2 regions of the Brachybacterium kimchii genome follow, and region 2 is predicted to be linked to the other one. Evidence: predicted binding sites of a transcription regulator. Region 2 holds the regulator's gene; the other holds the start of a gene.

Region 1 (4,409 bases), 1.8 Mb from region 2:
GATGTGGGCCGGCTTCGACCGGGCCGTCCGCGGCGTCGAGGAGCTCGGACTGCGGGCGAAGGACGGGGAGCTCGAGAGGTGGCGGGCGGCGCGGGACCGCCTGCGGGACGAGATCCTGCGCGAGGGCGTGGGGCCCGACGGCGCGTTCACCCAGACCTACGGCAGCACCGAGGTCGATGCCTCGCTGCTGCAGCTCGCCCGGATCGGCTTCGTGGATCCGGAGGATCCGAGAATGGTCGCCACGGTGCGTCGGATCGAGGACGAGCTGATGACCGAGGGCGGCCTGGTGCTGCGGTATCGCACGACGGGTCAGGACGGGCTCAGCGGGAACGAGAACCCGTTCCTGGCGTGCTGCTTCTGGCTCGCCGAGTACTACGCGCGGGCAGGTCGCACCGAGGACGCCCGGCAGATGCTGGATCGCGTCCTGGCGTGCGGGAACGACCTCATGCTGTTCTCCGAGGAGTACGACGACGCGCACCGACGCATGGCCGGCAACTTCCCGCAGGCCTTCAGCCATCTGGCCCTGGTGCGCGCGGTCGATGCGCTGTGCGAGGCGGAGGGCAGCGCCGCGCGCTGACCCGCCGGGATCAGAACGGTGGTGGTGGTGCGCCCGGCGGCGCACCCTGCGGTGGCCTCTCGGGCGGGGGCTCGTCCCGGGTGCGCTCGGCGTGCTCTCGCAGAGCCGCGTCGCGCTGGTCCCGGAGGGCCTGGATCCGTGCCCAGGAGTCCTCGAGGTCCTTCGCGATCGCGGGGGTCGCGAGGTCAGTGTCGTCCTCCTGGAAGATCCGCATCTCCTCGCCGATGCTCCAGAGGGTTCCGGTGCGGCCGGTCGGTGAATGGGAGGCGTCCACGCGCACCGGGTCGATCCGGCGAGCGGTCTTCAGAGCATGGTGCTTCCAGCACAGCAGGTGGAGGTTGTCCACGGCGGTGCTGCCGCCGTGGAGCGGATCCTCGTGGTCGTACTCCTCGATGTGGTCGGCCTCGGTCGCGCAGGATGCGGGGCGCCGGCAGCCGGGCACCGCGCAGGTCGTCATCCGCACGCGCAGGTGCTCCCGCATGGCCTGCGGCGCCGCGTAGCGCTCGGCGGGCGCGGGGAGGAACTCCCCGGTCACCGGGTCGGTGAGCAGCCGGTACCAGGCGTCCTCGCCGGCGGCGAGCTCGCGGGCCATCTCGGCCGGGATCGGGATCCGACCGTCGAGCATGCCGGGGGCGTCGCTGTGGCCCATGAGGGACAGCAGCGGGACCGTCACGTTCATGCGGAACGACGCGGCGCTCAGGCCCACGCCGTCGGTGTCCAGATCTGCCGTGGTCAGCAGGTGGTAGCGCAGCTCGGACAGCGACAGGGGCCGTCCCTGCTCGGCCGCGCGGCCCTGCGGGTCCAGGGGGACCTCGACTCCGGCCTCGAGTGCGTGGCGCTGGGCGGCCTGGAGAGTGCGCGCGGCATCGTCCAGCCGACGGGCGAGCTGCAGCAGCTCGGGGACGGGGCCGACGATCCGCAGGCATGCGGTGCCGTCGTCCCCGCCGTGCTCGAACTCGACCCGGCGCCGCGCCTCGACGTCGAGGCGGGGCGGGAGCTCGCGTCGCTCGAGGAGCGTCGCGACGACGGTGCCGAGGCAGCGGCTGAAGTGCTCGGAGGTGATGCCCGGGTCCCAGGCGCTCACGGTCGCATCGACCAGCGTCATCTCCTCGTCGGTGAGGCCGAGGGTGCGGCGCAGCAGCTCGCGGAACCAGGCGGCGGGGAACTCCCCCGCGCGCAGGCGGGCGAAGATGCGCGGGCAGAGGTCGACGCCGCGGTGTCCGTCGCGGATGCGACGGTAGGCGACGGTGTCGGAGCAGCGCAGTGCGGCCGCGACCAGCAGGTCCTCGCACTGGGCGTCCTCCGCGGTGCAGCCGCCGGTATCGCGGCCGCGCCAGGACGGCGCGAGGGCGGCGAGGGACTCGGCGAGCTCGCAGGACTCGCGCACACCCTGGTCCCAGATGCTCTGGACGCGCTCGGTGACCTCGAGGGTGGGAGAGACGTCGACCCGGGCGGCGACGGACTCGCGCGTGAGGGGACGCGGAGAGCGCGGACGGATGCGCTGGACGGGATCCTGGGCGGCACGCTCGGCCTGCTGGGCGCGCAGCAGCTCCTCCCTCTCGCGCGGGAGCACCATGCCGGGGAACAGGGCATGGTCGCCGAGGATCTCCTGGCGCGGGCCAGGGTCGAGCGCGGTCATCCTGTCCCCCTTCCCTCCACGTCGAGGAATCGAACTCTCGTTCGATTCTCCGGCCATCGTATCGGGCGAAACGGACACTCGGAAGAGGGGCAGCGAGGATGTGGACAAGGGGGTGATGGGGAGGAACGGGCGCACCGAAGACCGGGCGGACCAGGGCCGTGACCAGCGTCGCCACCTTGGGGCACGGCAGAGAGCGCCGCCCCCGCTCACTCCCCCGCGAGCACCCTCCGGATCGCCTCGAGCGTCGCCGGGATCCCGGCCTCCGCAGCCTTCCGGCGCGTCGCCATCTCCTCCTCGGCGCGCCCGCCGTAGCGCTCGGCGAAGGTGGTCTCGAACAGGGGCGTGGTGCGCGTGTACTCGGTGAGCAGCGTGCGAGGCTCGCCGGCCCCCTCCGCGCGCTCCATCCGGTACCCCCATTCCGCCCGGCCGGGGCCGACGGACCACGCGAAGCGCTCGCCAGGGACGTCGGCGACGACCTCGGAGGTGGTGTGCCACTCGCGCTCGGGCGTGCGGTTCCACCCGGTGAAGCGCGCGCCGACGCCGCGGGTCTCGTCGTCCCATGCGCAGCGGTAGCACTGCTGGCTCCATTCGCCAGTGCGGGTCACGTCGCTGAGCAGGGCGTACACGTCCTCAGGAGCGCCCGGGACGATCAGGGAATCCTCGATCTCGTAGGTCATGCCCCGATTCTGCCCCGAGCTCCCCGTCGCGCACTCGACGCGAAGAGTTCGCCTGCTCGTCACCTGCCGACGGGAGGGCCCTGCATACGGTGGTCCTGCAGCCGCAGCTCGACGAGAAGAAGGAGGTCGCCATGAGCATCACGGATCGGATGCGCACCCTGCTCCACGGGGACGGGGCGCACGATGCGCACGCAGCGCCCGTCGACGACGTCCTGCGCGCCGGAGCGCCGGCTCCGAGCATTGACCAGCAGGTCGACATGCTCGCCGCGCTCGGCCTCTCGCTGCGAGAGCACGTCACGCCCGCGGCCGTCGCCCGCGCCGTCCAGGCCGCCTCGCGCCGCGACCTCGAGCTCGTGCCCGATGCGGACGAGCAGCCCGAGACCACTCCCCCTGTCCCCGGCCTGCAGCGCTGCGCCTTCTGGTGGCTGCTGCACGAGCGGATCGACGGGCGCTACGTGATCGGCGGCCGTCACCGCGTGCTGCCGCCCCGCGCGGACCTCTTCGGGGAGTCCACGCCGAGCGCCGAGCAGCTCGAGCGCAGCATCCACAAGGTCGCCCAGCGCCTGTGCTCGGACACCGGGGCCCGCCTGCCCGAGATCGAGGTGACCGACCTGCGGGTGCGCTCGCAGCTGCTCACCACCGCCACCGTCCGCCTCGACGGCCGCCCGCACATCTGGTCCGACGTGCGCGACCGCGACTTCGTGCGCACCCTCGCGCGCGTCTGCTCGAGCGATGAGCAGACCGTCATGGTCTTCGACGACCACGGCGCGGACACCCACTGGACCCGCCCGATGGTCGACGTGCTCGTGGTGCCGACCGCGCACGTCGGCGGCGTCGCCGCGCTCCTGCGCGAGCACGTGCGCCCTGCCGTCGCCGCGGCGCACGCGTGGATCGACCTGCCCTACTCGGGCCGGGACGAGGCGGTGCGCGCGGGACTGCGCGGCACCGGGCGCCGTCGCTCGAAGCGGACGACGCCGTGGGCGCCGCCCGCGCTCGTCCGCCGCGCTGCCTGAGACTCCCTGCCGGAGTCCCCTGCCTACTTCCGTCCGGCGATCGCCGCGCTGAGGCGGTCGGTGAGCGCACGGTCCACGGGCAGCTCCACGTCGTCGAGATGCGTGATCGGGCAGGCCAGCCGCACCGAGGAGAGCAGCCAGGCGCCGTCCGCCTCGGCCACCTGCGCGAGCGTCATCAGCTCCTCCGCCGCCTCGGCGCCCTCGCCGCGCACGAGCTCGAACACCGAGCCGAGGCTCGTACCGGGCAGCACGCCCGCGTCCACGGGCGTGGTGAGGAAGCGGTTCCCGCTCTTGACCAGCAGGGTCGACGTCGGCCCCTCGAGCGCGTACCCGTCGGAGGAGACGAACAGGACCTCGTCGGCCCCGCGCCGCGCGGCCTCGCGCAGACCGGCCATGTTGATCGCGTAGGAGAGGCTCTTGGCGCCCGCGAGCAGCCACGGGCTGGTCTGCGGCGCGGTGGTGGGGATGCCGCGGTCCAGGGCCGCGACGCGCAGTCCCGCCCG
Region 2 (4,409 bases):
GCAGCGCCACCTGCTGGTCCAGGCCGGCACCGGCACCGGCAAGTCGCTCGCGTACCTCGTGCCCGCTCTGCGCCACGCGGTCGTGACGGGACGGCCGGTCGTGGTCTCCACGGCGACCATCGCCCTGCAGTCGCAGATCGTGCGCAAGGACCTCCCGCGCATCGTCGAGGCGCTCGCCCCCCACCTCCCGCGCACACCCACGTTCTCCCTGCTCAAGGGGCGCGGGAACTACCTGTGCCTGCACAAGATCGACGGCGGCTACCCGAGCGACATCGACCCCGGGGCGCTCTTCTCCCAGACCGCCGCCGATCCCGCGAGCGGCTCCTCCGAACGCCTCGGGGAGCAGGTGAAGCGGCTGCGCGAGTGGTCGGCGCTCACCGACACGGGCGACCGCGACGACCTGGACATGCCGGTCTCCGACCGCGCCTGGCACCAGGTCTCGGTGACCGGCTCGCAGTGCCTGGGAGGGCACTGCCCGCTCGTGGACCAGTGCTTCGCCGAGCGCAACCGCGCCGTCGCCCGCGAGGTCGATCTCGTGGTCACGAATCACGCGCTGCTCGCGATCGACTCCTTCGACAACCACGGCATCATCCCCGACCACGATGCGGTGGTCTTCGACGAGGCGCACGAGCTCACGTCCCGCGTGACGAGCGCCGTCACCGACCAGCTGACCGTGGGCATGGTGCGCGGGGCCGTCCGCGAGCTGCGCGGGCTCGGCGTCGCCGCGACCGCCCTCGACGACGCCGGCGAGGAGCTGAACACGGTCCTTCCCGAGCTGCCCGACGGGAGGGTCATGGGCGCCCTGCCCAGCGCCGCCGCCGATGCGCTCGTCCACCTGCGCACTGAGGCCCGGGGTGCCCACGCCGACGCCAAGGACGCCGGCGGCGACGCCCCGACGGCGGCAGGCGCCCGCAAGGCCGTGCGCGCGAACCTGCAGGAGATCGTCGACGTCTGCGAGCGCCTCACCGCGCCCGACGAGGACGACGTCGTCTCGGTCTCCCACTCCGAGCGCACCGGGCGCTCGAGCCTCCAGGTCGCCCCGCTGGATGTCGCCGGCGCCATGCGCGGACGCATCCTCGAGGACACCACCGCCGTGCTGACGTCCGCGACGCTCGCCCTCGGCGGGCGCTTCGAGCCGCCCGCCCGCGCCATCGGCCTGGGCTCGCGCCGACGCATGGACGCCGAGGACGTCCCCCCGCTCGAGGACCGCAGCGCATGGGCCGGGATCGATGTGGGCAGTCCCTTCGACTATCGCCGCCAGGGCATCCTCTACGTCGCCTCCCACCTGCCCGCGCCGGGCCGCGAGGGCCCGTCGCTCGCGATGCTCGATCACCTCACCGAGCTCGTCGAGGCCTCGCGCGGCGGGGCGCTCTGCCTGTTCTCGTCGAGGCGGGGAGCGGAGGCTGCGGCCGAGCACGTGCGCGCGCGTCTCGACCTGCCCGTCGGCCTGCAGGGGGAGGACTCCCTGCCCCGGCTCGTCGAGCAGTTCCGCGGTGAAGACACCGCGAGCCTGTTCGGAACCATCGGGCTGTGGCAGGGCGTGGACGTGCAGGGACGCACGTGCCGACTGGTGACCATCGACCGCCTGCCGTTCCCGCGCCCCGACGATCCGCTCACCTCCGCACGCTCGGAGCGGGCCGACGCGGAGGGCGGCAGCGGATTCATGCAGGTCTCGGTGCGCCATGCCTCGCTGCTGCTCGCGCAGGGCGCCGGTCGCCTGATCCGCTCGCACGAGGACCGCGGCATGGTCGCGGTGCTCGACCCGCGTCTGCGCACCAAGCGCTACGGGGCCGTGCTGCGCGAGGCGATGCCGCCGCTGTGGCCGACGCAGGATCCCGAGGTCGCGCTCGCCGCCCTCGGACGACTGGCCCGCGCGGGGGACTGAGCCCGCAGGAGCCGAGCGCGCGCAGGGGATCGCAGGCGCGAGCGTCGGGGGCGGGAGGAGCGCGTCAGACGGCGCGCAGCACCGCCACGACCTTGCCGAGGATCTCGGCGTGGTCGCCCAGGATCGGGGCGAACGCGGGGTTGTGCGGCATCAGCCAGACATGGCCGTCGCTCTGGGCGAAGGTCTTGACCGTCGCCTCGCCGTCGATCATGGCCGCCACGATCTCGCCCTTCTGCGCGACCGGCTGCGAGCGCACGACGACCCAGTCGCCGTCGCAGATCGCGGCATCGACCATCGAGTCCCCGACGACCTGCAGCAGGAACAGCTCGCCGTCGCCCACGAGCTGCTGGGGCAGGGTGAAGACGTCCTCCACCTGCTCCTCCGCGGTGATCGGGATGCCCGCGGCGATCCGGCCGACGAGCGGCACGCTCACCGACGCGGAGGCCGCGGCGGCGCCGATCGACTCGACGGGCGCGAGGGTCGGCTCACCGGCGTCGTCGGGCAGCACGACCTCGAGCGCGCGCGGGCGCTTCGGATCGCGGCGCAGGAATCCCTTGCGCTCGAGCGCCTGGAGCTGGTGCGAGACGGAGGAGGGGGAGGTGAGGCCGACGGCATCGCCGATCTCGCGCATGGTCGGCGGGTAGCCGTGGCGCTCGATGGCGGCGGTGATGGTCTCGAGGATCCGTCGCTGGCGCGCGGTCAGGCCGTCGTCGGTCAGGTCGGGACCAGAGGTCGTCGGGGTCATCTGCGCGGCTCCTCGCTTCGTCTGTCCCACCCCTGCGTTTCAGTGGGACTCGTCGCTCAGCCTAGGCGTCGGGCGACCTGATTCCAAACATGTGTTCGAGGAAGGTCTTGCGTGTCGCGCACGGCGGGCCTACAGTCGTACACGTATTCGATCGAACAGGAGTTCGGACAATGGCCACCATGCTTCCCCTCCCCACCTCTTCGGCCCACGCCGGGCAGGGTTCTGCTCGCAAGGGTGTTCGACTGCAGCTCACCCGTCGCGGCCGCATCCTGCTGGCCGCCGTCGCGTTCCTCGCGGGCATCCTCGTCGCCCTGCTGGGCGTCCTGGTCCTCGGTGTCCCCTCCGCCTTCGCGGGCGATCCGCAGGAGCCTGTCACCGTGACCGTGGAGGCGGGCGACACGCTCAGCGACTACGCCGAGCAGTACGCCCCCGCCGGTGAGGACTCCCAGGACTTCGTGCGCGAGATGCGTTCGCTCAACGGCCTCTCGAGCCCCCGCATCACCGAGGGGCAGTCGCTCGAGCTCCCCGAGGGCAGCGTCGACGCCGCCTGATCCGCCGGGGCGCTGCGGCGGGAGCGCCGCGGGCCCTCCCTCGGCCCTCCGGTGCGCCCGGTAGGCTGGAGGACGTGCACTGCCCGTTCTGCCGCCACCCCGATTCGCGCGTCGTCGACTCGCGCACTGCCGACGACGGCGCCTCGATCCGGCGTCGTCGCCAGTGCCCGAACTGCTCGCGCCGCTTCTCCACGATCGAGACGGCATCCCTCGCGGTCCTCAAGCGCTCGGGAGTCAGCGAGGCGTTCAGCCGCTCCAAGGTGATCTCCGGAGTGCGCAAGGCCTGCCAGGGCCGCCCGGTGAGCGACGACCAGCTGGCCGTTCTCGCCCAGCGGGTCGAGGAGACCATCCGCCAGAGCGGCCAGGCCGAGGTCGACGCCCACGCCGTGGGCCTCGCGATCCTCCAGCCCCTGCGCGAGCTCGACGTGGTCGCGTACCTCCGCTTCGCGAGCGTCTACCAGGACTTCGACTCCCTCGACGACTTCGAGTCCGCGATCTCCGAGCTGCGTCAGGACGCCTCCGCGGGCAGCGGCGGCGCCTCGTCCTGAGCCGCGGAGCGGCCCGTCGGCCCTCGGGTCCGAGGCACGCGAGCCGCTGGATTCGTGGCGGATCCGTGTCGATCGGTGGAAAACGGTCCGAAGCACGGGCGTCATGCCCTTAAGATGTTCAGGGCGCGCCCAGCGGGCGCGCCGCCGACCGGCGGTCGTGGAGGGGAAGCCACGGCCGCCGGTCTTCTCATGTCCGGGGTGAGGACTCGGCCTCGGTGCCGGTGAGGCCCACCGGGAGCTCCCGCGCGTGCACCACGTCCAGTCGCTGGGTCGCCCGGGTCATCGCGACATAGAGGTCTCCGGCGCCTCCCTCGGAATCGGCGAGGATCTCCGCGGGCTCCACGAGGACCACCCCGTCGAACTCGAGTCCCTTGGCGTCCTGCGGGGTCATCACCGCGATCGGGTCGTCGATGCCGCGGCTCCCGGTGCCGATGCGGCCCAGGGCGTCCCGTGCCCGCAGCGCGCGCACCACGTCCTCGAGAAGTCGTCCGGGGGTGAGGACGACGAGGCGCCCGATCGCCTCGGACTGCTGCGCGGCGACGGCGTCGGCCACCGCCTCCGGCAGCCCCGCCTCGTCCCCGGAGTGCAGGAGCACGGGCCAGTCGCCCTCGCGCACCGAGGTGACGTCGGTGATCGGGAGGTCGCGGGACTCGGCCACGGCCTGCGCCACGTCCATGATG

The links. The regulator LexA, encoded in region 2, represses DNA repair genes until DNA is damaged. The targets are predictions, from matches to a motif close to TCGAACANNTGTTCGA.
Region 1: a site for LexA is predicted at 2,246-2,261, ahead of M4486_RS16105 (HNH endonuclease signature motif containing protein). Genes of this name have one in related genera too.

The regions. Positions count from the first base shown of each region.
Region 1 covers NZ_CP097218.1:3,539,369-3,543,777, reverse strand. Annotated here, with positions in the region: gene M4486_RS16110 (glycoside hydrolase family 15 protein) at 1-577, shown strand, start outside; gene M4486_RS16105 (HNH endonuclease signature motif containing protein) at 588-2,216, opposite strand; gene M4486_RS16100 (SRPBCC family protein) at 2,423-2,893, opposite strand; gene M4486_RS16095 (hypothetical protein) at 3,025-3,906, shown strand; gene M4486_RS16090 (aminotransferase class IV) at 3,930-4,409, opposite strand, start outside.
Region 2 covers NZ_CP097218.1:1,740,529-1,744,937, reverse strand. Annotated here, with positions in the region: gene M4486_RS08270 (ATP-dependent DNA helicase) at 1-1,885, shown strand, start outside; gene lexA (transcriptional repressor LexA) at 1,950-2,630, opposite strand; gene M4486_RS08260 (LysM peptidoglycan-binding domain-containing protein) at 2,810-3,181, shown strand; gene nrdR (transcriptional regulator NrdR) at 3,256-3,729, shown strand; gene M4486_RS08250 (HelD family protein) at 3,917-4,409, opposite strand, start outside.